Regions from separate parts of the Pseudoxanthomonas spadix BD-a59 genome, predicted to be linked through region 2. Evidence: riboswitches for the same ligand, from Rfam matches in the RefSeq annotation. Region 2 holds a riboswitch; the other holds the start of a gene.
The links. Region 2 has a riboswitch for cobalamin ahead of DSC_RS15325 (ribonucleoside-diphosphate reductase subunit alpha). Riboswitches for the same ligand answer to the same signal wherever they lie in the genome.
Positions count from the first base shown of each region.

Region 1: linked by a shared signal. The riboswitch ahead of btuB (TonB-dependent vitamin B12 receptor) and the one ahead of DSC_RS15325 (ribonucleoside-diphosphate reductase subunit alpha) in region 2 are both predicted to bind cobalamin.

Region 1 is NC_016147.2:2,919,374-2,935,263, forward strand. It holds gene cydD (thiol reductant ABC exporter subunit CydD) at 1-1,549, shown strand, start outside; gene cydC (thiol reductant ABC exporter subunit CydC) at 1,546-3,198, shown strand; gene DSC_RS13195 (Crp/Fnr family transcriptional regulator) at 3,383-4,150, opposite strand; gene DSC_RS13200 (DEAD/DEAH box helicase) at 4,534-5,904, shown strand; gene queD (6-carboxytetrahydropterin synthase QueD) at 5,965-6,330, shown strand; gene DSC_RS13210 (GAF domain-containing protein) at 6,680-7,165, shown strand; gene DSC_RS13215 (TfoX/Sxy family protein) at 7,162-7,539, shown strand; cobalamin riboswitch at 7,653-7,881, shown strand; gene btuB (TonB-dependent vitamin B12 receptor) at 8,024-9,910, shown strand; gene gph (phosphoglycolate phosphatase) at 10,018-10,668, opposite strand; gene dinB (DNA polymerase IV) at 10,786-11,886, opposite strand; gene DSC_RS13235 (hypothetical protein) at 12,102-12,587, opposite strand; gene DSC_RS13240 (HAD family hydrolase) at 12,584-13,309, opposite strand; gene DSC_RS13245 (hypothetical protein) at 13,453-13,743, opposite strand; gene DSC_RS13250 (EF-hand domain-containing protein) at 13,945-14,331, opposite strand; gene DSC_RS13255 (hypothetical protein) at 14,546-14,947, opposite strand; gene DSC_RS13260 (CPXCG motif-containing cysteine-rich protein) at 15,020-15,220, opposite strand; gene DSC_RS13265 (hypothetical protein) at 15,302-15,802, shown strand.
Region 2 is NC_016147.2:3,389,911-3,405,800, forward strand. It holds gene DSC_RS15300 (hypothetical protein) at 131-601, shown strand; gene DSC_RS15305 (TerC family protein) at 891-1,850, shown strand; gene DSC_RS15310 (cation:proton antiporter) at 2,036-3,559, shown strand; gene DSC_RS15315 (acyl-CoA thioesterase) at 3,728-4,132, opposite strand; gene DSC_RS15320 (ribonucleotide-diphosphate reductase subunit beta) at 4,323-5,342, opposite strand; gene DSC_RS15325 (ribonucleoside-diphosphate reductase subunit alpha) at 5,521-7,863, opposite strand; cobalamin riboswitch at 8,130-8,348, opposite strand; gene DSC_RS15330 (sterol desaturase family protein) at 8,413-9,282, opposite strand; gene DSC_RS16960 (EF-hand domain-containing protein) at 9,395-9,847, opposite strand; gene DSC_RS15340 (EF-hand domain-containing protein) at 9,963-10,244, opposite strand; gene DSC_RS15345 (hypothetical protein) at 10,336-10,959, opposite strand; gene ompR (osmolarity response regulator transcription factor OmpR) at 11,151-11,870, shown strand; gene DSC_RS15355 (ATP-binding protein) at 11,867-13,120, shown strand; gene DSC_RS15360 (alpha/beta hydrolase) at 13,140-14,036, shown strand; gene DSC_RS15365 (patatin-like phospholipase family protein) at 14,077-15,087, opposite strand; gene DSC_RS15370 (TIGR00266 family protein) at 15,232-15,890, opposite strand, start outside.

The DNA.
Region 1 (15,890 bases), 470 kb from region 2:
GCTGGCCGCGCAGCGGGTGCTGGTCCAGCACCTGCCGCTGGACCAGGTGCTGCCGCTGCTGCTGGCGCTGTGCGCGGTCGGCCTGGTCCGCGCCGGCCTGGCTTGGTCTGCGCGCCATTGCGCCGATGCGGCGGTGGAAACCCTGCGCCACCAGCTGCGTCTTTCCGTGGTACGGCGCCTGCAGGCACGCGGGCCGCTGTGGCTGCGCCACCAGCGCGCCGGCGCCCTGGCCGAACTGCCCGGCGCCCATGTCGATGCGCTGGACGGCTACGTCGGCGGCTTCCTGCTGGCACGGATGGAAGTCACCTGGGTGCCGCTGGTGCTGCTGGTGGCGGTGTTCTGGGTCGATCCGGTGGTCGGCGGCATCCTGCTGCTGACCCTGCCGCTGATCCCGGTGTTCATGGCCCTGGTGGGCTGGGGTGCACAGGCCGCCAGCGAACGCCAGCTCGATGCGCTGACCCGGATGGGCGCGCATTTTGCCGACCGCCTGCGTGGGCTGGGCCTGATCCGCCTGTACGGCCGCGCGCAGAGCGAACTGGAAGGCGTGCGCGCGGCCGCAGACGCGGTGCGCGAAGGCAGCCTGAAGGTACTGCGCATCGCCTTCCTGTCCTCGGCGGTGCTGGAGTTCTTCGCCTCGATGGGGGTGGCGATGGTGGCGCTGTATCTGGGCCTGACCTACCTGGGCATGCTGCACATCCGCAGCGCGCCGCTGGACCTGGCTTCGGGACTGTTCTGCCTGCTGCTGGCCCCGGAGGTCTACGCGCCGCTGCGCCGGCTGGCCGCGCACTACCACGATCGCGCCAACGCGCTGGCCGCAATCACCCGGATCGATGCGGCGCTGGATCAAGCCGAGCAGGCCCCCCGCGAGGTGGCGCCCGGGGCCGATGCCGCAGGGACATTGCCACCCCAGGTCTGCGTGCAGGTGCGCGACCTGAGCCTGCGCCACGCCGGCGCCTCGCATCCGGTCCTGGAGCAGCTGTCCTTCGATCTGCACAGCGGTCAGCACATCGCGCTGGCCGGGCCCAGCGGCTGCGGCAAGAGCACCTTGCTGGAAGCCCTCGCCGGCTGGCTGCCGGCCGATGCCGGCCAGTTGCTGCGCAGCCAACACCTGCGCATCGGCTACGCGGCGCAGCGGCCGCACCTGTTCTGTGGCTCGATCGCCGACAACCTGCGCATTGCCGCGCCGCAGGCCAGTCAGGCGCAGCTGCACGCGGCGGCCGACGCGGCGCAGGTGATGGACTTCGTCCGGCAGCTGCCGCAGGGGCTGGACACGCGCATCGGTGAAGGCGGCTTCGGCCTGTCCGGCGGCCAGGCCCGCCGCGTCGCCCTGGCGCGTGTGCTGCTGCAGGATCCGCAGCTGTTGCTACTGGACGAGCCGACCGCGTTCCTGGATGCGCAGACCGAAGCGCGCCTGCTCGAGGCGCTGCTGCAGTTCGCCCGCGACCGTACCCTGGTCATCGCCACCCACAGCGAGGCGGTGATGGAACGTCTTGGCCAGGTGCTGTGGCTGCCGGACGGGCAGATGCGCCGCTTGCGGAAGGCCGCGTGAACCCGTTCGCCGCCCATCGCCGCGGCATTGCGCTGACCCTGGCGCTGCTCAGCCTGACCCTGCTGGCCGGTACCGCGCTGCTGGGGGTCGCCGGGCACTTTCTCACCGCCGCAGCGCTGGCCGGGACGGGCGCGCTCGGGTTCAACCTGTTCGGCCCCTCGGCCGGCATCCGCGGCCTGACCTTCGTGCGCATCCTCTCGCGCTACGGCGAAAAACTGGTCGGCCACGATGTCACCCTGCGGATCGGCCGCGACCTGCGGCTGGACTTCTTCCGCCGCGCGCTGCCGTTGGCACCGCTGGGCCTGGGACGGCTGCGCACCGGGGATTTGCTCAGCCAGCTGATCGCCGACATCGAACGGGTCGAAGGCGGGCTGGTGCGCGCGTTCGGCCCGCTGCTGGCGTTGGGCCTGCTGGTGCTGGTGGCCTGCGCGGTCGCCGCGATCGCCTTGCCGCTGGCCGGGCTGGTGCTGCTGGTGACCTGCCTGCTGCTGGGCGTGGTGCTGCCATGGGCGGCTGCGCGTGGCGCGCGCACGCACGAGGCTGCGCGCGAACAAGCCCGCGCCACCGTGCGTGCCGACGTGCTCGATGCCGTGCAGGGCGCCACCGACCTGGCCGCGCTGCAGGCCGGCGACGGCTGGCTGGCCCGGATCGAGGCGGCCAGCCAGGCGCTGGCGCGCTGCGAACGCCGGCGCAAGCAACGACTGGCCTTGGCTACCTTCGGCCACGGCGCGATCACGGCGATCGCGCTGACCGCGATGCTGGGGCTTGTCCTGGCGGCCGCATCGACCGGTGCGGTGTCGGCGCCGGCCGCGGCGGGCCTGTTCTTCATGACCGTGGCCACGCTGGAGGCCTGCGCCGGCGCGGCCCTGGCCTGGCGCGAACTGCATGCCGCGCGCGGCGCCTGGCAGCGCCTGCAGGGCACCGTCAGCGCCGCCCCGCCGGTGCGCGATCCGGCAACGCCCAGCCCCGTGCCCGCGCAGGGCAGCCTGGAACTGGTGCAGGTCGGTTTCCACTGGGCCGGCAGCAGCCAGCCGGTGCTGGACGGTGCCAGCCTGCGCATCGCCCCCGGCCAGCGCATCGCCATCACCGGCGACAGCGGCGCCGGCAAGAGCTCGCTGCTGGCGCTGCTGCTGCGCCTGTGCGATCCGGATGCGGGCAGCGTGCGCTACGCCGGCATCGACCTGCGCCGCTTCGCCCAGGACGACTGGCACGCCCAGATCGCCTGGCTGCCGCAGGAGGCGCCGGTGTTCGCCGGCAGCGTGCGCGACAACCTGCGCCTGGGCGATGCGCAGGCCAATGACATGCGCCTGTGGCAGGTGCTCGAACAGGTGCGGCTGGACGCGCTGGTGCGCGGCCTGCCCGGCCAGCTCGATGCCTGGATCGGCGAACACGGCCGCACGCTCTCCGCCGGCCAGGCCCGCCGCATCGCCCTGGCCCGCGCCCTGCTGCGCAATGCCTCGATCCTGCTGCTGGACGAACCCACCGAAGGCCTGGACGTGGACACCGCCCAGGCACTGCTGGCCGACCTGGCCGAGGCCAGCCAGGGCCGCACCGTCATCGTGATCACCCATGACGCACTGCCCGTCGGCTGGGCCGAAGCGACCTGGCATCTGGCCGATGGTCGCCTGCAGGAAGCGACCAGTGCCTAGCTGTTGCGCGCGTCTTCAGCGGGCGCCGGTGCTGGGCAGGCTGGTTTGTCGGCCCACCCAACTTCGCCGGCGCGATACCGCTCGCCGATTTCCAATCCACGCCAGCTGCATCCTTGTCGACCTGCGCCACCCGGCCGGGTCACGCGACCACCACCGCAGCGGGCTGTTGGCTTGCAGTCCCGCATCACCCGCCCGCGGCGGCCAGAAGATCCAGCCTGCGGCGGTCCAGCAGGCGCACCGTGTGCGGATCGGGGGTGGCGATCAGGCCTTCACCGCGCAGCTTGGTAAAGCAGCGGCTCACCGTCTCGATGGTCAGGCCCAGGTAGTCGGCGATGTCGGTGCGGGTCATCGGCAGGGCGATGACCACAGGGTCCAGCCCCTGGCGGGCGCGGCGCTGGGCCATGTCCTGCAGGAAGCCAGCCAGACGCTCCGGTGGTGTCATCCGGGCCAGTGCCATCAGCTTGTCGCGGGTGGCGTCCAGCTCGATGCAGGCGCGCTGCATCAGCTCGTGTTCCAGACCGGGGTGGGTCCGGCACAGGGTGCGCATGCCTTGGTGGGGGACCGCGCACAGGGTGCTGTCGGTGATCGCCTCGATGGTGTACCGGTAATGATCCGAGCCACTGAAGCCGATGTAGTCGCCCGGCATCAGGAAGCCGGCCACCAGCCGGCGGCCGTCGGCCAGGGTCCGGGTGCGGCGCAGGGCGCCGGTCTGCACGGTGAACACGTAGCGGCGCTGCTCGCCTTCGCGGGCCAGCAGCTCGCCGGCACGCAGCTGCAGATCACCAGTGAGTTGCTCCAGGGCCCTGGCCTGTTCGGCTGGCAGCGCAGAGCACACCGCCAGGTGGCGCACCAGGCAGACCCGGCAGCCGTGGCCGGCAACCGGCTCGCGCTCCTCGCCCACATCGTCCGCTGGCGGCTCGGAGGTATTGCGGTGGATACGCAGGCTGCTCATCGGTGTGCGCCTCCTGTGCGCGTGACCAGGCCATGATACGCCCGGTCCGCAGGTAAACCGTCGCCGCACCGGCCGGCGTGGACGGCGCAGATCGGGTACCATACGCGGGCTTCGCTTTAGCGGCAGTCGTGTTTCCCCTGAAGGGACACCGGCGTTGAATGGGCTATCGGCCCGCTTCGCCCCCCATCCTCCGACGCCTTCTCGCTTCGCAAAGACGGCCCTACCACTGTCGGCATGGTCGCCCAACAGTTACTCGCAGCGCGGTTAGGGAACGCTTCGGGCAACACACGCTCTTCCAACGGCTTTCGTGGCACGTAGCGCTTGTTTGCGCTGCGCGTGTGGCGTTTTCCGCGCGAACCGGGCGTGCATCCGGAGCTTTACCAATGTCATTTGAAACCCTGGGGCTTGCCCCGTTCCTGCTGCGTGCGCTGGCCGAGCAGGGCTATGAAACCCCGACCCCGATCCAGGAACAGGCCATCCCGCTGGCCCTGGCCGGCCGCGACCTGATGGCCGGCGCACAGACCGGCACCGGCAAGACCGCTGCGTTCGGCCTGCCGCTGCTGCAGCACCTGGGCACCCACCCGCAGGCAGTCACCCGTGGCCCGCGTCGTCCGCGCGCCCTGGTCCTGACCCCGACCCGCGAGCTGGCCACCCAGGTGCACGAGAGCCTGCGCGACTACAGCAAGTACCTGCGCATTCCGTCGGCCACCATCTACGGCGGCGTGGGCATGGGCCCGCAGCTGGACACGCTGCGTCGTGGCGTGGACCTGGTAATCGCCTGTCCGGGCCGCCTGATCGACCACCTGGAGCGTCGCAGCGTCGACCTGTCGGGCATCGAGGTGCTGGTCCTGGACGAGGCCGACCGCATGCTGGACATGGGCTTTTTGCCGTCGATCAAGCGGATCCTGGCCAAGCTGCCCAAGCAGAACCGCCAGACCCTGCTGTTCTCGGCCACCTTCGACGACAACATCAAGTTGCTGGCGCGCGAGTTCATGCACGATCCGCTGGAGATCCAGGCCACGCCCAAGAACACCGTGCACGAGAACATCACCCACCGCGTGCATCCGGTCGACAGCGCCCGCAAGCGCGACCTGCTGCTGCACCTGCTGGCCGAGGACTCGCGCGAGCAGACCCTGGTGTTCGCCAAGACCAAGCACGGCAGCGACAAGCTGGCGCTGTTCCTGGAGAAGGCCGGCATCCAGACCGCCGCGATCCACGGCAACAAGAGCCAATCCCAGCGCCTGCGCGCGCTGCGTGACTTCAAGGCCGGCAAGGTCACCGTGCTGGTGGCCACCGACATCGCCGCGCGCGGCATCGACATCGACCAGCTGCCCAAGGTCATCAACTTCGACCTGCCGATGGTGGCCGAGGACTACGTGCACCGCATCGGCCGCACCGGCCGCAACGGTTCCACCGGCCAGGCCGTGTCGCTGGTCTCGCAGGAAGATGCCAAGCTGCTGCGCGCAATCGTGCGCCTGCTCGACCGCGACCTGGAGATCAAGGACGTGCCGGGCTTCGTGCCGCAGACCCCGATCCGCTGGGGCAACAGCGCACCGGGCCGGGCCGACCTGCCGGGCGGCGAGCGCCCGCCGCGTCGCCACGACCGCCGTCCGCATGGCGAAGCCCCGCGCCGCGCCCACGCCGGCCCCAGGCAGCACGGCGCGCCGCGTCCGGGCGGCAGCGGCAACGGGCGTCGCGCAGGTGGCGGCGGTGCCGGTGGCCAGCGCTCCAGCCAGCCGCGTCGCGCCGACTGAGGGGCACAGGTTGCCGGCGCGGGGTTTGCACGCCCCGCGCCGGCCGCCGAAGATTGCGCCATGGATATCTTCAAGGTCTTCAGCATCGAAGCCGCGCACCGGCTGCCCAACGTGCCCGATGGGCACAAGTGCGCCCGCCTGCACGGACACTCGTTCCGCATCGAGATCCACCTGTCTGGCCCGCTGGATCCGCACACTGGCTGGGTGATGGACTTCGCCGAAGTCAAGGCAGCCTTCAGGCCGATCTTCCAGCGCCTGGACCACCACTACCTCAACGACATCCAGGGCCTGGACAACCCCACCAGCGAGCGCATCGCCGAGTGGATCTGGGATCACCTCAAGCCCGCGCTGCCGCTGCTGAGCCAGGTGGTGGTGCACGAGACCTGCACCGCCGGCAGCCGCTACCGCGGGCCTGCCGCAGGCTGAGAGGCTGAGAAAAACACTGCAACGGGAGCCGCAAGGCGCTTTTCATTCCTGGACCTGAGTGTTTCAGCAACCGTTCGTCGGTCGCCCTGCGCTGGCCTTGCATTGCCACAAAACCGGGGGTATGCTGCGTCGCAACATCAACCCGTAATGCTGGTTTCGCGGAAATTGGTGGCACAGCACAGCACATCGCGCCGGCGCCTTGCGCCACGCTCCCTCGTTTGTGTGGGTCCCTCCCCCCACACAAATCTGGCCCGACAGGTCCCTCCCCCTGTCGGGCTTTTTTTTTGTCAAACGCTGCCGGCGCCGCCCGCCCCGGCGCCGGCCCCGCATGTGCACGTAGAATCGGCCCATGTCATTTGCCAGCCAGACCCTTTCCGGGACCAAGTCCGAGCAGTATGCGCAGCTGCTGGAACAGGCGCGCGGCCTGATGCAAGGGGAAACCGACCGCATCGCCAACGCGGCCAACCTCTCGGCGCTGCTGTTCAACGCCCTGCCGGACTGCAACTGGGCCGGATTCTATTTCTTTGATGGAACCGAGCTGGTGGTCGGCCCGTTCCAGGGCTTGCCGGCCTGCGTGCGGATCAAGCTGGACAAGGGCGTCTGCGGCGCCGCGGCCAGTACCCGCCAGACCCAGCGCGTGCATGACGTGGAGGCCTTCCCCGGCCACATCGCCTGCGACGCGGCTTCGCGCTCGGAACTGGTGGTGCCATTGGTGAAGGACGGCGCGCTGATCGGCGTGCTGGATATCGACAGTCCGCGGGTCGGCCGCTTCGACGAGGACGACCAGCGCGGCATCGAAGCCATCGCCGCGGCCTGGGTCCAGGCCCTGCAATGAGCACCACGCAGCTGCGCAACATCGGTCCCAAGTCCGCTGCGTGGCTGCGCCAGGTCGGTCTGCGCACCGAGGAAGACCTGCGCGCGGCCGGCTCGGTCGAAGCCTTCATGCGGGTCAAACGCGCCGGTTTCCGGCCCAGCCTCAACCTGCTCTATGCGCTGGAAGGCGCGCTGCAGGGCTGCCACTGGCAGGAGGTGAGCCAGGCGCGCCGCCAGGAGATGGTGGCCGCGGTGGAAGCGGCCGCGGCCGCCCTGCCGCCGCCGCGCGGACGCCCGGCCGCCGCGCCGGTGACCACCACCAACCACGGCAGCGACGAAGGCGGACATGGGCCGTCATTCGATTTCCTCGACAGTCCCGGTCGCGACGACGACTGAACCTGCGAGGGCCTGTGGGAGCCGCTTCAGCGGCGATGGGCTGTACCGGGAAGCTTTCGCCGCTGAAGCGGCTCCCACGCGCAGCGGTCACGGCCCAGCGCCTGATCGCGTACACTCTGCGCCGCTTTCAGGTGACCCCACGCGCAGCTGCACGCGCGGCGGGTTGAAACGGGAAGCTGGTGAGCCTTGAACCAGGCGATTCCGGCGCTGCCCCCGCAACGGTAAGCGAGTCATGCCAACGCATCGGCCACTGTGCGCGACACGCACGGGAAGGCGCGGCGGCGGAAGTGCCGGCACTTCCAACTCGCAAGCCCGGAGACCGGCCTGGAGCGCGGATTCGCCACGAATCCATCACCGGTTGCGATGCGGAGGGCGTCGCGCGTGCCGCGCCGCGCGTGTTTCGCGTGCGCTGTCCGCCTGCATTACCTCCGTCCGCGGCTTCCTTGCCTTGCATGCGCGCGGGGCGCGCGACGGAGTCTTGCCCATGAAATCCACCCTGCTTTCCCTGGCCATCGCGCTGGGGCTTCCCACCATCGGCTCGGCCCAGACCGGCGAGGATGCCACCGTCCTGGACCAGGTCACGGTCACCGCCACCCGCACGCAAGTGGCCCTTCAGGACAGCCTGGTGCCGGTGCAGGTCATCTCGCGCGAAGAGATCGACCGCAGCCAGGCCAGCTCGCTGACCGACCTGCTGGCCGGGCGTGCCGGCATTGGCTTCAGCAACCAGGGCGGCCCGGGCAAGAACACCACGCTCAACATCCGCGGCACCGAGTCCGACCAGGTCCTGGTGCTGCTCGACGGTGTGCGCATCGGCTCGGCCAGCGCCGGCCTGGCCGCGTTCCAGGACCTGCCGGTGGCGCAGATCGAGCGCATCGAAATCGTGCGCGGCCCGCGCTCGAGCCTGTACGGCTCGGAAGCCATCGGCGGGGTCATCCAGATCTTCACCCGCACCGGCGGCCAGGGCCTGACCACCCATGCCCAGGCCGGATTCGGCAGCCACGACCTGCGCAACCACAGTGCCGGCTTCAGCTACCGCGGCGCGCGCGGCTGGCTCTCGGCCAACGCCGGCTACCAGCAAACCGACGGCATCAACGCCTGCCGCGGGACCGCCGGCAATGCCCAGGCGCCGTTTGGCGCCGGCTGCTATGTCGACCAACCCGACCGCGACGGCTACCGCAACACCTCCATCGGGGTGCGCGGCGGCATCAATGTCACCGACACACTCAGCCTGGAAGGCACCTTCCTCAACGCCGACAGCCGCAACCAATACGACGGCAGCGCCTTTGGTGGCAACGAAGCGGACAACCTGCAGCGCGTGGCCGGCGGCACCCTGCGCTGGACGCCGTCCGATGCCCTCACCCTGACCGTGCAGGCCGGCCGCGCCGAGGACCAGTCCGACAACGACTACGTCGATGCCGACGCCGGCACGCGCAGCTACGTCAGCACCTTCGACACCCGTCGCGACACCGCATCGGCACAGGCCGATTACACCTTCGCGCCGGGCCAGATCGTCACCCTCGGCGGCGACTGGCAGGACGATCAGGTCACCAGCAATACCCCGTTCGACGTGGACAGCCGCGACAACACCGGCGTGTTCGCCCAGTACCAGGGCCGCTTCTCCGCGCATTCGCTGCAGGCCTCGGTGCGCAATGACGACAACGAACAGTTCGGCTCGCACGCCACCGGCAGCCTGGGCTATGGGTTCGGCTTCGGCAACGGCTTCAGGTTCACCGCCAGCGCCGGCACCGGCTTCAAGGCACCGACCTTCAACGACCTGTACTACCCGGGCGGCTTCGGCAATCCGGACCTCAAGCCGGAGAAGAGCAAGTCGCTCAACCTGGGCCTGGCCCAGTACGGCCAGGGCTGGAACTGGACCTTCAATGCGCATGAAACCCGCATCGAGGACCTGATCGGTTACGACACCGCCTTCAACCTGGTCAACGTGGACAAGGCCAGGATCCGCGGCGCCGAACTCACCGGTTTCATGACGCTGCATGGCCTGGACATCAACGCGCAGATCAGCCACACCGAACCGCGCAACGACAGCGATGGCAGCATCAATCACGACAACTGGCTGGCCCGCCGCGCACGCGACACCGCCCGCCTGGACCTGGACTACGCCATCGGTGACTTCCGCCTGGGGCTGACCGGCAACGGCTACGGCCATCGCTACGATGACGCGGCCAACACCGCGCGCCTGGCCGGCTACGGCACCCTGGACGTGCGCCTGGAATACGCGCTGTCCGGCGACTGGACCCTGCAGGCCAAGGCCGCCAACGTGTTCGACAGGGACTACCAAACCATCCAGTGGTACAACCAGCCGGGCCGCGAATACACCGTCAGCATCCGCTGGCAGGCCAGGCGGCAGTAGGGTCCTTGCTGGGTGAAAAAAAGCCGGCCTCGAGCGCCAGCGCTGGGGCTGCGCTTTCCCCTGGACCATGCACGCTCCTTGCCGGGGCGACTGAAACCAGGCCCAGGTCAATGCAGCTGCAGCAACTCCGGCATTGTCCCGATCACCGCCACTGCCCCGACCGCATCCAGGTCCAGCGACTTGTGATAGCCGTAGCGCACCAGCACCAGCGGCACGCCGGCGTTGTGCGCCGACAGGGCGTCGATTTCCGAATCACCCACCATCAGCGCGCCCCTTGGCTCCACGCCGGCCTGCGCACACAGGTGCAGCAGCGGCACGCCACTGGGCTTGCGCTCGGACAGCGTATTGCCGCCGACGATGCCGTCGAAGTACTGCAGCAGCCCGCGCGCCTGCAGCAGCGGGCGCACGAACTGCTCGGGCTTGTTGGTGCACACCGCCAGCTGGACGCCCTGCCCGTGCAGCGTGGCCAGCGTGTCTTCCACCCCGGGATAGGCCTGGCCCTCCGGCGCGGTCTCACCGTAGTGCTTGAGGAAGCCGGGCATCACCGCGTCGATGTCCACCTCGCTGCCGGCGGCGCGCATGGCGTAGGTAATCAGCTGGCGCGAGCCTTCGCCGATCCAGCCGGTGATCTGGGCCAGATCGTAGTTGCGCAGCTTCCAGTCGGTGAGGGTGCGGTTGACCGCCCGTGCGATGGCCGGCGCGCTATCGACCAGGGTGCCGTCCAGGTCGAAGATCACCAGCGGATAGGGGAAGGACAACGGCGCACTCCAGGCAGCATCGGGGCCGGCATTCTAGCGTCGGCTCCCGTCCGTCCTGTTGCGCCGGCGCCGCACCGGCGCGAGCCGGGCGCGATGCCAATGCGCGCGCTGGAACCATCACGCGCCTGACGCCTCATGACCGCCCGCTGGCCTGTCCCCACCGAAAAGTGCGCCCTGCACGGCCATCTCCTCGCGCTCGCGGAACCCGGCCAGGCCCACGCCCACCAGCCGATAGCGCGTATCGACCGGCAGGTCCACCCGATCGCGCAGGGCCAGCGCGATGGCGGTGAACTGGGCCAGCGAGGACGGTGGCGCTTCCGGGGTAAAGCTGCGGGTGAGGATGCGGAACTGCGCGGTCTTGAGCTTGAGCACCACGGTGTGGCCGATCCGCGCGGTCTTGCCGGTCGCCCGCCAGGCCTTGTCGGCCATGCGCGCGATGGCCGGGCCCAGCTCGGCCAGCGGCAGGTCCACCTCGAAGGTGTCCTCGGCCGAGATCGACTGCACCTGCTGGTCTGGTTGGACCGGGCGCTCGTCGATGCCGCGCGCGCGCCGGTACAGCGCCGCACCGAAGCGGCCGAAGCGCAGCTGCAGCTCGTCCAGGGTGAAGCGGCGCAGGTCGCCGACGGTGGCCACGCCCAGTTCGGCAAGTTTGCGTTCGGCCACCTTGCCCACGCCGGGGATGCGGCCGACCTTGAGCGGGGTGAGGAAGGCCTCGACCTGGGCCGGCTTGATCACGTACTGGCCGTTGGGCTTGTTCCAGTCCGAGGCGATCTTGGCCAGGAACTTGTTGGGCGCGATCCCGGCCGAGGCGGTGAGTCCGGTCGTCTCGAAGATCTGCGCGCGGATCGCCTGGGCGGTGGCCGTGGCGCTGGACGAGGCGATCCTGGGCGCGGTCACGTCCAGATAGGCCTCGTCCAGCGACAGCGGCTCGACCAGGTCGGTGTGGGCCAGGAAGATCTCGCGGATCTGCCGCGACACGGCGCGGTAGCGCGCAAAATCCGGCGCCACGAAAATCGCCTGCGGGCACAGCCGCCGTGCCGTCACCCCGGGCATGGCCGAGCGCACCCCGTACTTGCGCGCCTCGTAGCTGGCCGCACAGACCACGCCACGCGGCGCGCTGCCGCCGACCACGACCGGCTTGCCGCGCAGCGCCGGGTCGTCACGTTGCTCGACCGACGCATAGAAGGCGTCCATGTCGATGTGGAGGATCTTGCGCATCGCAGCTGCAGTATCGCGCGCGCAGGTCTGCTCGCGCGAGACGGCGCCTGTTCGTGGTGGGTCTGCCGGAGCTTGCCTTTCCAGACAAGGTTGATCTTTCGCACGACGCGCCGAACTTCTGCAGGCGTGCGAGCCGGTGGGTGCCCACCGCGGTTCAAGCCGAGTCCGTGGCTGCACAGGTCCTGCGCGCATGCCCCATCGCGCCGCGTGCGCGCTCAGTCCAGCGGCCGCTCCCAATGCGCATAGCTGCTTCGCAGCAACTCACGCAAGGCCCGGGTCGGCACCGGCTTGCCGGCGCCGGCCACGCGCCTGGCCACGCCCTGCCAGCCGCCGTCGGCATCACGCGCACGCGCCCGTACCACGGCACGGCAGGGTTGCGCGAGCACCTTACCCAGCGCACAAGCGAAGTACACATCACCCGGCGCCCAGCCCGGCTGCTGACCCAGCGCGACCACGTAGCCGCGCGGAACGTCCAGATAGCGCGCGATCTCATCGGCGAACGCATCCGGGTAGCGCAGTGCATAGGCGTTGAGGTCCTCCAGGCGCGCATCGATCCAGGCATCGCCGGTGTCGGCGTCGTAAGGCGGCGGCGCAGGCGCGGCAGGTGTGGAGCTTGCCGGCGCCGGGGCCTGCGCATGCGCCGGTGCGGCCAGTGCCAGCAGCACGGCCAGCGCCATCGCGCCGTGCGCATGCCGGCTCACGGCTCCGCCACCGTCGCTTCGATCCGGGCCAGCGCCTGCGGCAGCGCCCAGGCGGCATCGACCTGCAGCAAGCGCGGGGTGTCCTCGGCCAGGTCGTGTTCGGCCTCGTGTGCCCAGGTCAGGTGATAGGGCATGTGGATGCCCCAGCCGCCCAGGCCCACGACCGGCGCGATGTCCGAGCGCAGCGAATTGCCGATCATGGCAAAGCGCCCGGGCGCCACGTCCAGCTCGCGCAGCACCCGCTGGTAGGTGGGCGCGTCCTTTTCCGAGACGACCTCGATCCGGTGGAACAGGTCGGACAAGCCGGACTGCACGATCTTGGCCTCCTGGTGGAACAGGTCGCCCTTGGTGATCAGCACGATGCGGTGGTCGGCGGCGATGGCCTGCACCGCCGCGACGATGCCCTCGATCAGTTCGACCGGATGGTCCAGGGTCGCCCGGCCGATGGCGATAATCTCCTGCACGTGGCGGGCGCTGATGCGCTCGCCGGTCAGCTCGATGGCCGACTCGATCATCGACAGCATCATGCCCTTGGCGCCATAGCCGAAGATGCGCAGGTTGCGCCGTTCCACCGCCAGCAGGTGCGCCAGGGTGCGGCGGTCGGACAGGTCGATGTAGTGGCCCACGATCTGTTCGAACGCAGCCTCGGCGGCGCGGTAGTAGTCCTCGCTCTTCCACAGCGTGTCATCGCCGTCGAAGCCCACCCACTCGATCTGTGCCATGGCCCGTCCTGCTTCTCACCCGCTGCCCAGCATACCGACAGCGCCGCGGTGCAAAAAAGAACGGGCAGCCCGAAGGCCGCCCGTTTTAGTTTCCTGCCACCGCCACGGGACAGGCCCGTAGCGGTGCCGTCCTGGCAAGCCGATTAGGACTGGGCCGGCGGGGTGGACTCGGCCGGAGTCGAAGATTCCGGCGGGGTTTCCATCGACGGCGGGGTGGACTCGGTCGGCATGGTGTCCGCCGGCGGAGTCGATTCCGGCGGCATGGTGTCGGCCGGCGGCGGGGTCGACTCGGCCGGCGCCGAAGATTCCGGCGGGGTGCTGTCGGCTGGAGCTGCGGTTTCGTCGGCCTTCGGGCCGCAAGCCGACAACATCAGCGAGCCAGCCAGAACGACGGCCAGGGTGGCCGGCGCCATCAACGTGCTGCGAATCTTCATTCAGATGCTCCTGTTATGGGTGGTCAGCGCCCAAAGGCGCAGAGGTGACATGGAATATTGCCGTGGGTGGTCGCAACGCAAGGCACCGCAACCGGCATGCCCTGTCCGCATGTAACGATGTCCTGGGGTCGCGGTCAAGTGAGGCATGGATCAGGGATCGGCCCCGCCGCGGTCTTGCCGCGTCCCGGCAGTCGCACCTGCCTACTGCCCGGACGCCTGGCCTGCGCCACCGCCATAGTGCTTGACCACGAAGGCCTTGTATTCCTCCTGGGTCAGGGTGCCGTCACTGTCGCCGTCGGCCTGGCCAAAGATCTGCGAAAGCCCCGGATTGGCGCTGGACTCGACCTTGCTGATCGCGCCGTCCTTGTCAGTATCCAGGCTGTTCCACCCCTGCTGGCTTTGGTCGGACGGATCGGCCGCCTGCGGCTGAGCGTCCGCGGCGGCCGCGGACTGCGCCTGAAGGTGCTGCTGTTCCTGCACGGCCGCGTCCTGCGCGTGGTGCTGCGCCTGCTGGGCGAAGGCCGGCGCGGAGAACGCCGCACCAAGGGCAATCAAGCCCAGCAATGGCTTGCGACGGGAGGTCTTCATGGGTGTCTGCTCCTGTGGGGTCCGTGCGGGGTCAATGCGCGAAAGTCAGCGCACGACAGCACCTTGGACGTGCGCATCTGAACCCCCGCGCCTGCGCAGCATTGCTTTGAACAGGGCTTTAACCCGCTGGCACACCAGACCGGCTAGCGCCGCCGTGAGCGGCGCGTGGCGCGTTTGTCAGCAATACGTTTTGGCCGTGACGCACTGGCCGGTTTCAGTGCTCGCGATCCGGCGATACCGCTGGCGGCGTGGCGTCGTCATCCCGGGAACGGGCGCTGAATGCAAGCCTTGACAGCACCACACCCACCACTGCGCCGATGGCTTCCAGGGCCACGCGCGCGCCCAGGGAATCCGGATCGTGGATTTTCTGCAGGGCCATGCGTGCATAGACCGGCGACTCCAGCTTGACCACGCCCAGGTAGAACAGGTGCCAGCCATCAATGCCTGCGCCGATGACCACGGCCATCACGCAGCTCCAGCCGATGGCATGGGAATGGTGCAGGCCGGCACGCGCGGCGATCCAATGCCACACCGCGTACACCAGCAGGCCGATCAGCAGCGCGATCGCGCCGGCTTCCAGTGCGCCGAGCAGGCCGAAGTGCAACGGAAGATTCATGGGGTCCGGGCACGCGGGGCGTGCCGTTGGCAGGGGAAGAAGCTGGCTACTGTAACAGCGTGCGCGAGGCGCTCAGGCATCGTTTTCCGCGCGTGCCGACAGATGCGCCCGGCCTTGGTCGTCCACCGCCAGCGCGATGCTGATCGGACGACAGCACACCTGGCAGTCCTCGATGTAGTCCTGGTCGCCGGCCGAGACGTCCACGGCGATGTCCAGCGCCTGGCCGCAGTAGGGACAATGGATAGTGCGGAAATCAAGCATGCGTTCAAGCATCGCCGCGCCACCGTGACGGGACGGTCACATCCCGATAACCGGGCCACGTCGAGCCTGCGTGCATCCCCAAGGGAGCACGCCATGAAGACCCGACATGTGTATGCCACCACCGACCTGGCCGGCGCACGCGCCGCCGTGCACGCTGCCACCGCCCGGGCCGGGATCGACCGCAACGATGTCTCGCTGATCGCCAAGGGCGAAGTGGAGATGGAGCAGATCCCAGACGGCCTGAAGGAAGCGCAGACCGACTTCAAACCGGCCGCGCTGCGCGGTGCGCTGGGCGGCGGCGCGGCGGGCCTGGTGGCCGGCATCGTCGGCGTGGCGGTGCCGCCGCTGGGCCTGACCCTGGCCGGTGCAGGCGCGCTGGCCTTGGCCGGCGCCGCGGTCGGCACCTGGTCGGCGGCGCTGGTCGGTTCGTCGGTGCCCGATACGGTGCGCCGCACGTTCGAGGAGGAGATCCAGGCAGGGCGCGTGCTGGTGGTGGTCGATGCCGAGGAACAATCCCTGCGCCGCGCCGATGCCGCGGTCCAGGCCACCGGCGCGCGCCTGCTGCCCTACGAACAGCCCAGCGCGCTCACCTGACCGGCACTTGGTCCATCGCCAGGGCCCAGGCACGGACAGGCACAGCCACGCGGGTGGACTTGGCGCTCGCAGGCAGGCGACAGGCGCA
Region 2 (15,890 bases):
GCAGGCCGCCTCCGGCCAGCGTGGGTTAACGCGCCGCTGGTAGCGTGGATGGATGTGCTGTCCGGGCGCCGGTGCCTGGTGGCGCCGCTTGCGCGCCGCGGCTGCGCCTTCTCCCCAAGGTCCTCGCGCCATGAACGCCGCCCCCATCCTGTCCCTGCTGCTGCTGGCCGCGCCGCTGGGCGCGCTGGCCCAGGCCGGTCCGCTGGACCTCAAGCTCAAGGACGACCCGGCCTTTTCCGCAGCCGATCCGCCCGGTGCCTATTACGGCGATCACAGCGGGCCTGTGCCGAGGGACATCGTGCCTGCGCGTTCGGAACTGGACGACGGCAAGGCCCACCTCCATGGCAGCTTCACCACCGGCATGGGCTACTCCACCGGTTACGGCAGCAGCACCTACCACGCGGCCGACCTCAGTATCGGCAAGGCCTTCACCAGCGAACAGGGCCGCACCAGCGTGATGCGCATGGATATCCACGTCAGCAAGGGCGATGGACCCTTCCATGGCCCTTACGGTGACGGCGACTACGGCGGCGGCAACCGGCCCGGCCCGCGTTCGGCAGGCGGCGCGTCCATGCGCTGGTTGCAGGACGCCCCGGAGTGACAATGCCGTCATTCCAGGGCCTCTCCCAAGCCTGGGCCCGGCTTTCCGATTGACCGATCACGGCTGCGGCCGCGACAATCCGCGCCAGAAGGGGAGTAGCTCCCACGCGCTGTGATCGTCATGACGGGCCTGGTGCCCCGGTCCAGCGGCAACCGGTCCAGATCATTGACCGGCTGTGAGCGAGACCTTCGCCGCAACGGCGAAGGCGTGTGCCCCGGATCTGCCAAGACTCCAGACGCACCCACCGGACCCCGTCGCTCCCGTCCCTCTTACGCGTGGAGAAAACCAGATGCAGACAGTGGCCAACCCTTGGCTATGGGGTGGATTCGTGGTCGTGGTGATCGCCGCGTTGCTGGCCGACCTGGTGCTGATGCGCCACGGCGGCGCGCACAAGGTGAGCTTCAAGGAAGCGCTGTGGTGGTCGATCGCCTGGGTCACCCTGGCCCTGGCGTTCAACGCCGGCCTGTGGTGGTACCTGCACCAGACCCTCGATGCGGCCAACGCCGGCCGCATCGGCCTGGAGTTCCTGACTGGCTACCTGGTCGAGAAGTCGCTGGCGGTGGACAACATCTTCGTGTTCCTGCTGGTGATGAATTCCTTTGCCCTGCCCGAGGAGCAGCGCCAGCGCGTTCTGGTGATCGGCGTGCTGGGCGCAATCGTGCTGCGCGCGGTCATGATCTTTGCCGGCGCTGCGCTGCTGACCAGGTTCCACTGGCTGCTGTACGTGTTCGGCGCGTTCCTGCTGCTCACCGGCATCAGGATGTGGTTCTCGGCCGGGTCCGAGCCGGATCTGGAAGCCAATCCGGTGTTGAAGTACATGCGCAGGCACCTGCGCCTGACCGAGAGTTATGTCGGCCACAGGCTGTCGGTGGTGCGCGAGGGCAAGCGCTGGTACACGCCGCTGTTCGTGGTGCTGATCCTGATCTCGGTCACCGACGTGATCTTTGCGGTCGACTCGATCCCGGCGATTTTCGCCATCACCACCGACCCGTTCATCGTGCTGACCTCCAACGTCTTTGCGGTGCTGGGCCTGCGCGCGATGTTCTTCCTGCTGGCCGGCATGGCCGACCGTTTCCACCTGCTGCCCTACGGGCTGGCGGTCATTCTGGTGTACATCGGCGCCAAGATGCTGGTGGTGGACTTCATCCAGATCCCGGTGCTGGCCTCGCTGGGCGTGGTGTTCGCCATCCTGGCCCTCACCGTGTGGCTGAGCCTGGCCCGGCCGCCAAGGCCTGACGCACACGGCTAGGCACAGGCGCCTTGCAGGCGGGGGTGATGCGGGCGCTGCAGTGCGGCCGGCACAGCCGGCAACGCTGTCGGTGCTGCCGCAGGCGCATCAGGATTTTCGCCCTGCCGGAATGGCCTGGCCTCACGCGCCAATGAACACGGGCCGGCTACGTTTGCCGGCCCGGTTTTCATCGGAAAAAGCCACGCATGGCCCTGTTCCAGACCCTGGTCGTGCTGCTGCTGGTGGCCGCGCTGCTCTCGCAGCTGGCGCGCCGCACCGGTCTACCCTACCCCAGCCTGGTGGCGGTGGCCGGCACGGCGGCGGCAGCGATGCCGTGGGTGCCGCAGGTCGGGATCGACCCGAAGCTGGCCATGACCCTGTTCATCGCCCCGGCGCTGCTGTCGGCCGCGTTCGAGACTTCGCCCCACGAGCTCCGGCACAACTGGCCGCCATTGCTGGCGCTGGCGGTGTTCGCGGTGCTGCTGACCACTGCGGCGGTGGCCTGGCTGGGCGTGTCGATGGCCGGCCTGCCGCTGGCCGCGGCGATCGCGCTGGGTGCGGTGGTGGCGCCGCCGGACGCGGCCGCCGCCCACGCGGTGCTGGGCCGGCTGGGCCTGCCGCGGCGCACGCTGGTGACCCTGCAGGGCGAAAGCCTGTTCAACGATGCCATCGCCCTGGTGTTGTTTGGCGGCGCGGTGGCCATGGTCCAGGGCACCGACCATCCCTGGCAGTCAGTGGCCGGGCTGCTGCTGGAGGTACCCGGCGGGGTGCTGCTGGGCGCGGCGGTGGGCTGGGGCTATTCCAGGATCGGAGCAATGTGGTCGGGCAGCCAGAGCGCGACGATCTTCGAATTCGCCGGCACTTTCCTGGTGTGGACGGCGGGCGAGCGCCTGCATGTGTCGCCGGTGCTGGCCGTGGTGACCTACGCGATGCTGCTGGCGCGCTCGGCGCCACATCGCCAGCACGTACGCGGCCGGGTGCATTCGTTCTCGATCTGGGATGCGGCGGTGTTCGTGCTCAACGTGATCGCCTTCCTGCTGATCGGCCTGCAGGCGCGCGAGGTCGTGACCGGCCTGCAGGGCGCCGAACGCTGGCACGCGCTGGGCTTTGCCGCGGCAGTGCTGGGCGCGGTGGTGCTGGTGCGGGTGCTGTGGGTGATGCTCTATCCGCTGCTGCTGCGCGCGCTGCTGCCCGGCCACGAGCCGCAGGTGCACGGCCAGACCCGGGTGCGGCTGGTGGTGTCCTGGTCGGGCATGCGCGGGGTGCTGACCCTGGCCACGGCACTGTCGCTGCCGGGTGATTTCCCGGGGCGCGACCTGATCGTGCTGTGCGCGCTGGCCGTGGTGCTGGGCACCGTGGTGCTGCAGGGTGCCACCCTGGACGCGCTGATCCGCTGGCTGAAGATTCCCGCCGACACCACCACCACGCGCGCCATCGACCAGACCCGCGAGCGCCTCGAGGCGGCCGGGCGCGAGGAGCTGGAGCGGCTGGCCGCCAGCGACACCAATCCCGAGGCCCTGCGCCGGGTGCGCGACTGGTATCACGCAAAACCGGCCCCGGGCGAAGTCGAAGCCAAGCGCCGCCTGGTCCAGGCCGAACGCCGCCAGCTCAACGCACTGCACGCCCGCGGCGAGCTGCCCGAGGACGCCTTCCGGATCCTGCAGGAGGAACTGGATCTGCGCGAGCTGAGCCTGTCCGAGCCGGAGGCGCGCAGGATCGAGGAAGTATGAGCCCCGCGATACAGGCGTGTGTCATCGGCGGGGGAATGCACGCCTGCTCCACTGCGCTTCGGTCAGAACCACGCGAAGACCCGGCCGGGCAAGACGCGGCGCGGCAGGGATTTGGTGCGGCCACGCGCCGATGGGACCTGACCCCGCTCGGCAGCCCAGGCACCGTGCTCAGAGTTTCGGCAACGCCGGCACGGCGGTCGGACGACCCAGGGGATCCAGGGCGATCATCACGAAGCGCCCGCGCGTGCATAGCTTGCGCTCGCCGGACAGCAGGTCCTCGGTGATCACTTCCACATCGACATTCATCGAGCTGCGGCCGACCTTGACGATGCTGGCGACCACCTCGACCAGGTCGCCCTTGCGGATCGGTTGGCGGAAATCGACCTGCTCCGAGCGCGCGGTGACCACGGTGGTGCGCGCATAGCGCGAGGCAACGATGAAGGCGGCCATGTCCATCCACGCCAGCGCCTGGCCCCCGAACAGCGTGCCCAGATGGTTGGTGTGGTCGGGAAAGACCATGTGCAGCAGGCGGGCCTGGAGCGGACGCACTTCACCGGCAGGGACTTCGGACATCGCGGCAACTCCTGAGTTGGACCCTGCGCAGCGCGCGCAGAGGTCCATTGTCGCCGGTGTAGGGCATGGCCGCGCATCGCAGGAATGCGTGCACGGTTGCCAAGCCTTCGGGACATTGGCCGCGCTGGGCGGCGCTTCCATTTCCGCCCCGTCGGCTTCGGCAGCGCCGATCCAGCGCGCAGGACACCGCTCAGAACGCGTGGTCGAAGCCCACTTCACCCTGCACGCCCACCTGGTAGGACGAGACCCGGCGCTCGAAGAAGTTGGTCAGCTCCTGGACGTCCTGCAGCTCCATGAAGGGCAGCGGGTTGCGCACGTTGTACTTGCGCTCCATGCCCAGCCGGGCGAAGTGGTTGTCGGCGCAGTGCTGCAGGTACTGGCGCATGTCGCGGCTGGAGATGCCGGCCACGCCGCCGGACAGCACGTCCTCGGCGAACTGCAGCTCGCATTCGATCGCCTCTTCGAGCATCGCCTGGACCTGTTGCTGCATCTGCTCGTCGAACAGGTCCGGCTCCTCCTCGCGGACCACGCGCACCGACTCGAACGCAAAGGCCATGTGGCAGCTCTCGTCGCGGAACACCCAGTTGGTGCCCGAGGCCAGGCCCGGCAGCAGCCCGCGCGAACGGAAGTAGTACACGTAGGCAAAGGCTGCGAAGAAGAACAGCCCTTCGATGCACGTGGCAAAGCAGATCTGGTTGAGCAGGAACTGGCGTCGGTGCGCGCGCGTCTCCAGGCGGCCCAGGTCCTGCAGGCTGTCCATCCACTTGAAGCAGAACCCGGCCTTGTTCCTGATCGAGGCGATGTTGTCCACCGCGGCGAAGGCCTTGCTCCGCTCGCCCGGTTCGGGCAGGTAGTTGTCCAGCAGGGTCAGGTAGAACTGCACGTGCAGCGCTTCCTCGTAGAGCTGGCGCGACAGGTACATGCGCGCTTCGGGCGCGTTGAGATGCTGGTAGAGGTTCAGCACCAGGTTGTTGGACACGATCGAATCGCCGGTGGCGAAGAAGGCGACCAGCCGGTGGATCAGGTGGCGATCGGCCGGGGTCATCTTGTCGTGCAGGTCGGCGATGTCGATCTGGAAGTTGATCTCCTCCACCGTCCAGCTGTTCCTGATGGCATCGCGGTACATGTCATAGAACTGCGGATAGCGCATCGGGCGCAGGGTCAGTTCAAAACCGGGATCGAGCAGCATCTGACGGGGGTGGGCGGACATGGGTTTCTCGCTTGTGATTTCTTTCCTTCTCCCGTCGGGAGAAGGTGCCCGAAGGGCGGATATCGAAGCCGCATCCCTGCGGCTGAGGTAAGGGCGAAGGCGATGATGCCGGAGCCCTCATTGACTCCGCCGCACCCTCACCCCAACCCCTCTCCCGACGGGAGAGGGGCTTGAAGCATTACTGGCAGGCCTCGCAGCCTTCCGGATTTTCCAGCGAGCAGCTCACCGCCTCGTCCGGGGTGAACGCCGGCTTCGGAGCGGGCGCTTGGCTGGCGTCGTGGCTGAGGGTGGCCTTGGCGATGCGGGTGGCCGGGCGCGAGCGCAGGTAGTAGGTGGTCTTGAGGCCCTGCTTCCACGCGTACATGTACATGGAGGACAGCGCGCCGATGTTCGGGCTCTCCATGAACAGGTTGAGCGAGGCGGACTGGTCGATGAAGGCGCCGCGGCCGGCGGCCATGTCGATCAGCGAGCGCATCGGGATTTCCCAGGCGGTGCGGTAGATCTGGCGCAGCGTCTGGGGAATCTGGGCGATGCCCTGGATCGAGCCTTCGGCCAGCTTGATCGCATCGCGCATCTGCGCAGTCCACAGGCCGAGCTTCTTCAGCTCGTCCACCAGGTAGCGGTTGACCTGCAGGAAGTCGCCCGACAGGGTCTCGCGCTTGAACAGGTTGGACAGCTGCGGCTCCACGCACTCGTAGCAGCCGGCGATCGAGGCGATGGTCGCGGTCGGGGCGATGGCGATCAGCAGCGAGTTGCGCAGGCCGTGCTGGCGGATGCGCGCACGCAGGGCGTCCCAGCGCGCGGTGTCTTCCGGGGTCACATTCCAGGCATCGAACTGCAACGCGCCACTGGCCGCGCGGGTGTCGGCGAAGGACGGATGCCTGCCGCGTTGCTGGGCCAGTTCGCACGAGGTTTCCAGCGCGTGGAAGTAGATGGTCTCGGCGATCTTGTTCGACAGCGCGCGGGCCTGCGCGCTGTCGAAGGCCAGGCGCTTCTTGAAGAACACGTCCTGCAGGCCCATGCAGCCCAGGCCGACCGGACGCCAGCGCAGGTTGCCGCGACGCGCGGTTTGAATCGGGTAGAAGTTCAGGTCGATCACCCGGTCCAGCTGGTGCACGGCCAGGCGCACGGTCTGGGCCAGCTTGTCGAAATCGAAATCGCCGTGGTCGTCGAAATGACGGCCCAGGTTGATCGAGCCCAGGTTGCACACCGCGGTCTCGTCGCTGGAGGTGACCTCCAGGATCTCGGTGCACAGGTTGGACAGGTGGATCACGTTGCCGGCGCGCAGGGTCTGGTTGCTGGCCAGGTTGCACTTGTCCTTGAAGGTCATCCAGCCGTTGCCGGTCTCGGCCAGGGTGCGCATCATCCGGGCGTAGAGCTTGCGCGCGGCGATGGTCTTGGTGGCCTTGCCCTGGGCTTCGGCCTGCAGGTAGGCGTGCTCGAAGGCCTCGCCGTACAGGTCGGGCAGTTCCGGGGTGGTCTTGGGATCGAACAGCGACCACGGCGCATCGGCTTCCACGCGCTGCATGAACAGGTCCGGCACCCAGTTGGCCAGGTTGAGGTTGTGGGTGCGGCGGGCGTCGTCACCGGCGTTGTCGCGCAGCTCCAGGAAGTCTTCCAGGTCGGCGTGCCAGGTTTCCAGGTACACGCAGGCCGCGCCCTTGCGCTTGCCACCCTGGTTGACCGCGGCCACCGACGAATCCAGGGTCTTCAGCCACGGCACGATGCCGTTGGAATGGCCGTTGGTCGAGCTGATCAGCGAGCCGCGGGCGCGCACGCGGCTGTAGCTGACGCCGATGCCGCCGGAGAACTTGGACAGCTGGGCGATATCGCCGTACCTGGCGTAGATGGACTCCAGCGAGTCCTGCGGCGAATCCAGCAAAAAACAGCTGGAGAGCTGCTCGTGGGTGGTGCCGGCGTTGAACAGGGTCGGCGAGGACGGCAGGTAATCCAGCCGGGCCATGCGCTGGTACAGCGCCAGCGCTTCGGGCACCTCTTCGCTCAATGCGCTGGCGATGCGCAGGAAGAACTGCTGCGGGGTCTCGATCACCTTGCGGGTGTGCGGATGGCGCAGCAGGTAGCGGTCGTACAGCGTGCGCAGGCCGAAGTACTCGAACTCCCGGTCCAGGTTGAGGTCGATCGCATCGTTGAGCTTGCGCGCGTTAGCCTGCACGAACTCCAGCAGGCGCGCGTTGATCAGGCCGACTTCGTGGCCGCGGCTGATCGACTGCGAGAAGGCGTGGATCTGCTGGCCGGCCACTTCCTTGGCGATGCAGTTGGCCAGCAGGCGCGCGGCCAGGCGGCCGTATTCGGGCTCCTCGCCGATCAGCAAGGCGGCGGTGCGGATCGACAGTTCGTCCAGTTCCTGGGTGCTGGCCCCGTCATACAGGCCGGAGATGGTGCGGGTGGCCACGCGCATCGGATCGACCGCGTGCAGGCCATCGGCGCAGCGCTGGACGGCACGCACGATCTTGTTCAGGTCCACCGCCTCGCTGCCGCCGTTGCGCTTTTTCACGCGCATCACGGTGGCGGTGGGCGGTGGGGTCAGCAGGAATTGTGCGTCGGCCGGGCGCGGCGCCACGGCGGAATCGGTCTGGGTCACGAGTCGGTTCTCCATGCATGATGCACGCCCCGCGCCTGTCCCGAGCAAGGCGAAGGACGGCGTTGGCGTTGGAGTGTGGGACGGCGGCGTCGCAAGGACCGCGACGCCCGGACGGGCCGGCGGCGGCCTTCGCTTCATCCGCCATCTTCCCCTCGGAAGACGCCGCGGCCAGGACCGCGCGATGTGCGTGCGCGCGGCTGTCGGCAGGTCTTCGGACTCATGGGCATGAAGGCCAGACCTTCTCCTCCTCCGCCGCTTCCCGGGCGCTGGCCCAGTGCTGATGTGGCGGATTCGTTCCCAGTTACCGCTGCGGGGCAGCGTCGGAATTGGCCTCGACGGCCGCACCGACTTCCCTTTTGATCCGCGACGAGCAAGTCCGCAGAACCGACAGCCACAAGATAGTGTGGCCGAAGGGCTCCGTCAACGCTAAATGTGGTGTGCGGCTCTTACCCCCAGCGGCGGCGGGTTTTACCGCCTGGAACGTGGCGCCTGGCCGTGGCTCGGCTTGCCGCCAGGTGGGCCGGACAAGGTCTGCCACACCTCCTTCAGCGACCGGGTCCGGCGCAGGTCGGCGAACAACCCGATCCAGCCGTGCAGCGCAATGCGTACCGGGTTGTAGCTGCGGATCGGTTCGACCAGGCCGTAGCGGATCGGCACCCCGGGCTGGACCTGGCCAAATGTGCCGAACAGCCGGTCGAACACGATCAGCACCCCGCCGTAGTTGCAGTCCAGGTACTGCGGATTGCTGGCGTGGTGCACGCGATGGTGGGCCGGGGTGTTGAAGGCCCATTCGAACCAGCGCGGCAGCGTGCCGATCAGCTCGGTATGCAGCCAGAACTGGTAGATCAGGTTGAGCGCCAGCGCGCCGATCACCACCGGCACCGGAAAGCCCAGCCACACCAGCGGCGCAAAGCACACCGCCGCAGCGGTGATCTGTCCGGTCCAGCCCAGCCGGTAGGCCGAGGCCAGCGTGTACTGGTTGGGGGAATGGTGCACCGCGTGGTTCAGCCAGAACCAGCGGATGCGATGGTCGGCCCGGTGCATCCAGTAGTAGCAGAACTCCACGCCGAGCAGCAGCCCGAGCCACTGCCACCACGTGTCCATGTGCAGGGTGGTGATGCGCCACTGCGCCACGGCATACAGGGCCAGGCCGACCAGGCCGCCCTGCAGCACGCGGTTGACCACCCCGCGCACCAGCGCATCGGCCAGCGAGGCCCAGTAGGCCTTCCAGTCGTAGGCCTGCCCGCGACGCAGGCGCAGCCACCCTTCGGCCGCCGCCAGCAACGGCAGGAGCAGCGGAATGATCAGTAGCCAGCGGTAAGGGAGCAGATCATGCATGGGGCGGATTCCACGGCGCCTTCAATGGCTGCCGTTGGCAGCGGGGACCGGCGGGGAGCCGTCGGCGCGAGGCGGAACGGGCGGGAACACGCATGAACCCACCCGTGGCCGCTCAGCGCTGACCCTGGCGCCGGCCGGCAAAGCGCGAAGCAACCTGCTGCACTTCCTCCACCGACAGCTTGCCGTCGGCGTTGAGGTCCAGGCGATCGAAGGCCCTGGCCACGCGCGGCAGGCTGGCATCGGCCTCGGCGCGGTCGATGTCGCCATCCTGGTTGGTGTCGGCAGCGCGCAAACGGTCCAGCACCGAATTCCTCATTTCGGCCTGGGACAGCCTGCCGTCACGGTCTGCATCCAGTACGTCGAAATTCTTGGAAATGGGATTCAACGCATCGGCCTCGGCACGATCGATGTAACCGTCCTGGTTGGTATCGGCCTTGGCCCAGCGCTGCTGCAGCGCCTGCTTCTGGGCTTGGGTCGGTTCGGGCAGGGTCATCTGGGCGAAGGCGGCCGGGGCAAGGAACACCAGCAGCAGCGGCAGCAGGCGGATTTCATGTGGAAGTTTCATGTCGATACCTGGTTCGGATCCGGGTGGGAGAAAAGGTGTGATCGTCGACCACCGCTGCCACAACCCAGCCGGCGGTGCGGCGGCCGAGCGGACGGATGACGATGCAATCCTGAGGCTAGGATTGGCGCTGCCTGAGTTTCTGCCCGACCACCTGCAGCTCGGCCCTGGACAGGCGGCCGTCACGGTCGGTGTCGAGCTTGTCGAAACCGCGCTTGAGGCGCGGCATGTCCGCCACCTCGGCACGGTCCAGGAAACCATCGCCATTGGCGTCGGCCTGCGCCAGGCGTTCGGCCAGCTGTTGCCCACTGGGCATCTGCGCCTGGGCGGCAGCGGCAACGGCGCCGGTGGCCGTGAGCATGAAGACGAGAATGCGAAGACCCAACGGCAAAGGTTTCATGGAATTCATCCGGGAGGGCGGGATGGAGAGGCGGTGCCGTCGCGACGGCGGACCGGGGGGTGACGCCCCGCGACGGCACCAGGACGGAACATCAGCGGCAGGCGATCACTTCGCCGGCGGCATTGGTGCAGGTGCTGGTATGACTCACCTGGCCGTTGCTGTAGTCGGTTGAGCCGCTATAGGTGTTGCCCTGCGGTCCGGTCGCCGTGGTGTCGCGCCCGCCCGAGTAAGTGCCGTCGGCATTCTTGGTAAACCCGCCTTCGGTGCTGACGCTGCCGCCGTTGGCCCCCTGGGCCGAGGCGCTTGCCGAACGGCTGGCGTTGCCCGTGCCGTCGCGGCTGGAGGTGGCGCTGCGGCTGGCACTGCCACCGTTGGCAGAGTCGACGTAGGCGCTGGTGCTGCGTCCGGCGCTGCCATCGGCATTGCGGTAGGCTTGCGCCTGATAGCTGGCATCGCCGCCGTTGGCGCCAGTGGCGCTGCCGGAGCGGGTGATGCTGCCGTTGCCCTGGCCATCGGTGCTGAGGGTGCGGGCACGGGCATAGCTGCCGTGGACCCCGCTGCCGGAGGCACTGGTATGGGCCTGACGCGCACCATCGATATTGCTGACCGAACGGGCGCGAGTACGCTGGCGCGCATCGGCATCATCAATGCTCGCGGCCAAGCCCGTGGTCATGACCAGCGCGGCCACCAGGACGTTGAACTTCTGAAGGTGCATGGCGAACTCCTGAGTTTGGAAGGGGCGCGGCGCAGGCAGCGTCGCGGTGCAGCCACGTTAGGCCGCCGCAGCGGCACAGGTGTTTCGGCTCTGCCAGCGGATGTTGCTGTAGCCGCCCTGCGAAACATCTGCTTACAAAGTCCACCGGCCGGGCATTTACGCGGCCTGCGCGGGACGCGATATTGCCCCGCATGAACCAGACCACCGCCAGCCTTCTGCTGGTCGACGACGACCTGCGCCTGCGCGAGCTGCTGCTGCGCTACCTGGAAGGCCAGGGCTTCACGGTCAAGGGCGTGGGCGACGGTGCACAGATGCGCCAGGCGCTGGATCGGGGCCACTTCGACCTGATCGTGCTGGACCTGATGCTGCCCGGCGAGAGCGGGCTGGAACTGTGCCGGCGCCTGCGCGGCCAGGGCGACAGCACGCCGGTGGTGATGCTCACCGCCAAGGGTGACGAGATCGACCGCATCGTCGGCCTGGAAATCGGCGCCGACGACTACCTGCCCAAGCCGGTCAATCCGCGCGAGCTGCTGGCCCGGATCCGCTCGGTCCTGCGCCGCACCCAGGCCATGCCAGGCGCGCCGCAGGCCGAGGGCGGCACGGTCAACTTCGGTCCCTGGACGCTGGACCTGGGTACCCGCCAGCTGACCCGCGCAGGCGTGCCGGTGAAGCTGACCTCGGGCGAATTCGCGGTGCTGGCGGTGCTGGTGCGCCATCCGCGCCAGCCGCTCTCGCGCGACCGGTTGATGAGCCTGGCGCGCGGGCGCGGGCACGAGGCGTTCGAGCGCAGCATGGATGTGACCATCGCGCGCCTGCGCAAGCTGCTGGAGGACGATCCGCGCAACCCGGCGATCGTGCAGACCGTGTGGGGGGTGGGCTATGTGTTCGTGCCGCCGGAGGGCCGCGCATGAGCCGCACGCGCAGCATGTTCTCCCAGCTGGTGCTGGTGATCGCACTGGTGCTGGCCGGCGCCGGTGCGCTGGCGGTGGTGCTGGGCCGCGAACTGGCCACCCGGCCGGCCGCCGAACAGCTGGCCCGGGCGATGCTGGGCTTTGCCAGCATCGCCGAGGCACTGGATCGCACCGGCTCGCACGCCCAGACCCTGCGTTACCTGCACCAGGCTGGGCTGGACGTGCGCCAGACCCCGCCGATCGCCCGGACGCCGCGGTTGGCGCCATTCCTGCGGGCGTTGCGCGACCGCGCCCAGCAGCTCGGGCCGCAGCGCGCGCTCCTGCTGGCGCGTGACGCCGGCGGCGACCGGCTGTGGATGCAGCTGCGCACCCAGCCGCAGGTGTGGGTGGCCTTCGCCGCCAAGCCGCTGCGCGGCGGGCGCCGGTTCTCGGTGGCCCTGCTGCTGGGCTGCGTGGGCCTGACCTGGCTGGGGGCGGCGTCTCTGGCGCGCCGGCTGGTCACGCCATTGCGCACGCTGGCCCACGCCGCGCCCGGCCTGGTCCAGGGCGATGCGCCGCCGCTGGGCGACATCGGCGGCCCGCGCGAGGTGCGCGAACTGGCCCATGCGCTGGAACAGGCCAGCGCCGAGGTGCGCAGCGCCGCCGACGAGCGCGCGCTGATGCTGGCCGGCATCTCGCACGACCTGCGCACGCCGCTCACGCGCGTGCAGTTCGCCGCCGAACTGCTGCCCGACACCGATCCGGAACTGCGCGCCGGCATCAGCCGCGACATCGCCGAGATCGACGCGATCCTGTCCCAGTTCATCGCCTATGCGCGCGATGGCCGTGACGAGGCGGTCGAGCCGCTGGACCTGGCCGAAGTCTGCCGGGCCGTGCTCGATGCCGCACCCGGCCACTGGGACGTGCAGTGCCCGGACACCGCGCCGCTGCGCGGCCGGCCGATCGCACTGCGGCGTGCAGTGGAGAACCTGGTGGTGAACGCGCAGCGGCACGGTGCGGCGCCGTTTTCGCTGCGCCTGGAGGCCACCGGCGATGCCTGGCAGATCACGGTCTGTGACCAGGGCGCGGGCATGACCGAAGAACAGGCGCAGCGCGCGCTGCGTGCGTTCGTGCATGACCCGGCTGCCGGCGGCAGCGGCCTGGGCCTGGCCATCGTCGCGCGGGTCGCGCGCCAGCATGGGGGTGCGCTGCAGCTGCTGCACAACACGCCGCACGGCCTGCGTGCGGTCCTGCGCCTGCGTGGCGCGTGAACTGAACGAGACTTTCGCCATGGGTGTCCGTCTTGCCTGCAGTGCCCTGCTGCTGTGCCTTCCGCTGCTGGCGTGCGCGCAATCGCGCGGCGAGCGCCTGCGCCCCCTGCTCGGCCCGCACCAGGCCGATGCCGCGCAGATCCAGTCGCTGCCCGCCGGCGCGCGGGTGCTGCGCGATGTCGCTTACGGCACCGACCCGGCGCAGCGCTACGACGTGTACGCACCGGCCAACGCACGCGGCCTGCCGATCATCGCGATCGTCCACGGCGGTGGCTGGCGCTACGGGGACAAGGACAATCCCGGCCTGGCCACGCCCAAGGCCGCGTACTGGTTGCCGCGCGGCTACGTGCTGGTCTCGATCAACTACCGCATGCTGCCCGACGCCGATCCGGCGCTGCAGGCGCGCGATGTGGCCGCCGCGATCGCGCACCTGCAGCGCCACGGCAACGAATGGGGCGGTGATCCGGCGCGCACCGTGCTGATGGGCCATTCGGCCGGCGCGCACCTGGTGGCGTTGCTGGGCGCGCGACCAAGCGCATTGACCGAGGCCGGTGCCCGGCGCCCGCGCGCGGTGGTGGCCCTGGACAGCGCGGCGATGAACGTCGAGCAGGTCATGCAGGCGCGGCACCTGCCGCTGTACGACCGCGCGTTCGGCGAGGACCCCACGGCATGGGTCGCAGTGTCGCCCTGGCACGCGCTCTCGCCGGCGTCGCTGCCGATGCTGCTGGTGTGCTCGTCGCAACGGCAGGACAGCTGCGCGCAGGCGCGTGGCCTGGCCGAGCGCGCCCGGGATTTGCACGTGCCGGTGCAGGTCCTGCCCGAAGATCTCTCGCACATGCAGATCAACCGCGAACTGGGCGCGCCTTCGGACTACACCAGCGCAGTGGATCGTTTCATTGCCGAGGCGGTGCGCTGAACGCGCAGGAGCATGCGTGCGGCGATCTCCGCCGCCGGGCTCACGGGCCGGGGCAGGGCTGGCCGCGAAAAGTCAGGCGCTGCAGCCGGGTGGGCTCCACGCACGGCGCGGCCTTCGGCCTGGCTGCCGCGGCCGCCGCCGCGGCGCGTTCGTGCTGCAGCTGGGCCAGGCGCGCCTTGATCTGCGGCATTGCCGCCAGCGCGGCCTTCTCGCCTTCCAGGATCGCGGCATGGCGCTGGGTGAAATCAACCGGCCCGATGTCGTTGACCTTGGGCCGCACCACCACCTCGGCGCGCGCCAGTTCCTGCTGGCCGGCGCGCTGGCCCATGATCGTGATCGACTGGTTGACGATCCCCAGCATGCCGCTGGGCGTGGTGCCGCTGGCCTTGCTGGAGATGTCCACGGCGATGACCAGATCCGCGCCCAGCTGCCGGGCCGCATCCACCGGCACCGGGCTGACCACGCCGCCGTCGACGTAATGCCACTTGCCGATGGCCACCGGTTCGAACACGCCCGGCACACTGGCCGAGGCGCGCACGGCCTGGCCGGTGTCGCCCTTGTTGAACAGGGTGCGCTGCCCGTCTTCCAGACGCGTGGCGACGGCGACGAAGGGTTTCTTCAGTTTCTGGATCGGCACGTTGCCCACCTGCGCATTGACGTAGTCCTGCAGCGCCCGGCCCTGGACCAGGCCGCCGGAAAACAGGCGCACGTCGCGGATCGAGGATTCATCCAGCGCCACGGCCTTGCGCTGCATCTGGAACACGTCCATGCCGCTGGCATAGAGCGCGCCGACCACGCTGCCGGCACTGGTGCCGGCGACCACATCGGGCTTGATCCCGTTGGCCTCCAGCATCTTGATCACGCCGATATGGGCAAAGCCCTTGGCCGCCCCGCCGCCCAGGGCGACGCCGACCACCACCGGCCTGGTCGTCACCGCCGGCGGCGGCACCACCGCGGTCGGCGGCGGCGTCTTGACTGGCTTGCCGCCACAGGCGGCCAGCAAGGTCGCGCAAGCGCTCAGCAGCAGGCAGGTCAAACGTGGAGCGGGCATGGGGCTGGGACGAGGCAGGACCAAAAGACGCAGCTTAGCCAGTGAATCGGGAAAACGGCACCCAACCCGGCGCCGTGGTTCGGACGGCGAGGCCGGCCATCGCGGCACGATGGCGGCCCATCGCCCTGGCGATCCGGAGTTGCTTCAAAAACTGTTGTCCCCATCCAGGATCCGACCCAGCCCGCCCAGCACCGAGCCTTCCCCGCGCGCACCACCGTTCTGCGGCGCGGCCTGCAGCATGCGCCCGGCCATGCGCGAGAACGGCAGCGACTGCAGCCAGACCTTGCCCGGGCCGGTCAGGGTGGCCAGGAACACCCCTTCGCCACCGAAGAACATGCTCTTGATGCCGGCCACCCGGCGGATGTCCATGTCCACGCCGCCGTGGTAGGCGACCACGCAGCCGGTATCGACGTCGATGCGCTCACCGGCGGCCAGCTCGCGCTCGACCACGGTGCCGCCGGCATGCACGAACACCCAGCCGTCGCCTTCGAGCTTCTGCATGATGAAACCTTCGCCGCCGAACAGGCCGGTCATGATCTTGCGCTGGAAGGCGATGCCCAGCTGCACCCCGCGCGCGCCGGCCAGGAAGCTGTCCTTCTGGCAGAGCAGGCGCCCGCCGTGCTCGGACAACTTCAGCGCGATCACCGTGCCCGGATAGGGCGCGGCGAAGGCGACCTTGGCCTTGCCCTGGCCGACGTGCGTGTAAACGGTGGTGAACAGGCTTTCGCCGGTGACCACGCGCTTGCCCGCGGCCAGCAGCTTGTCCATGAAGCCACCGCCGGTGCCGCTGGTGCGGCCATCGC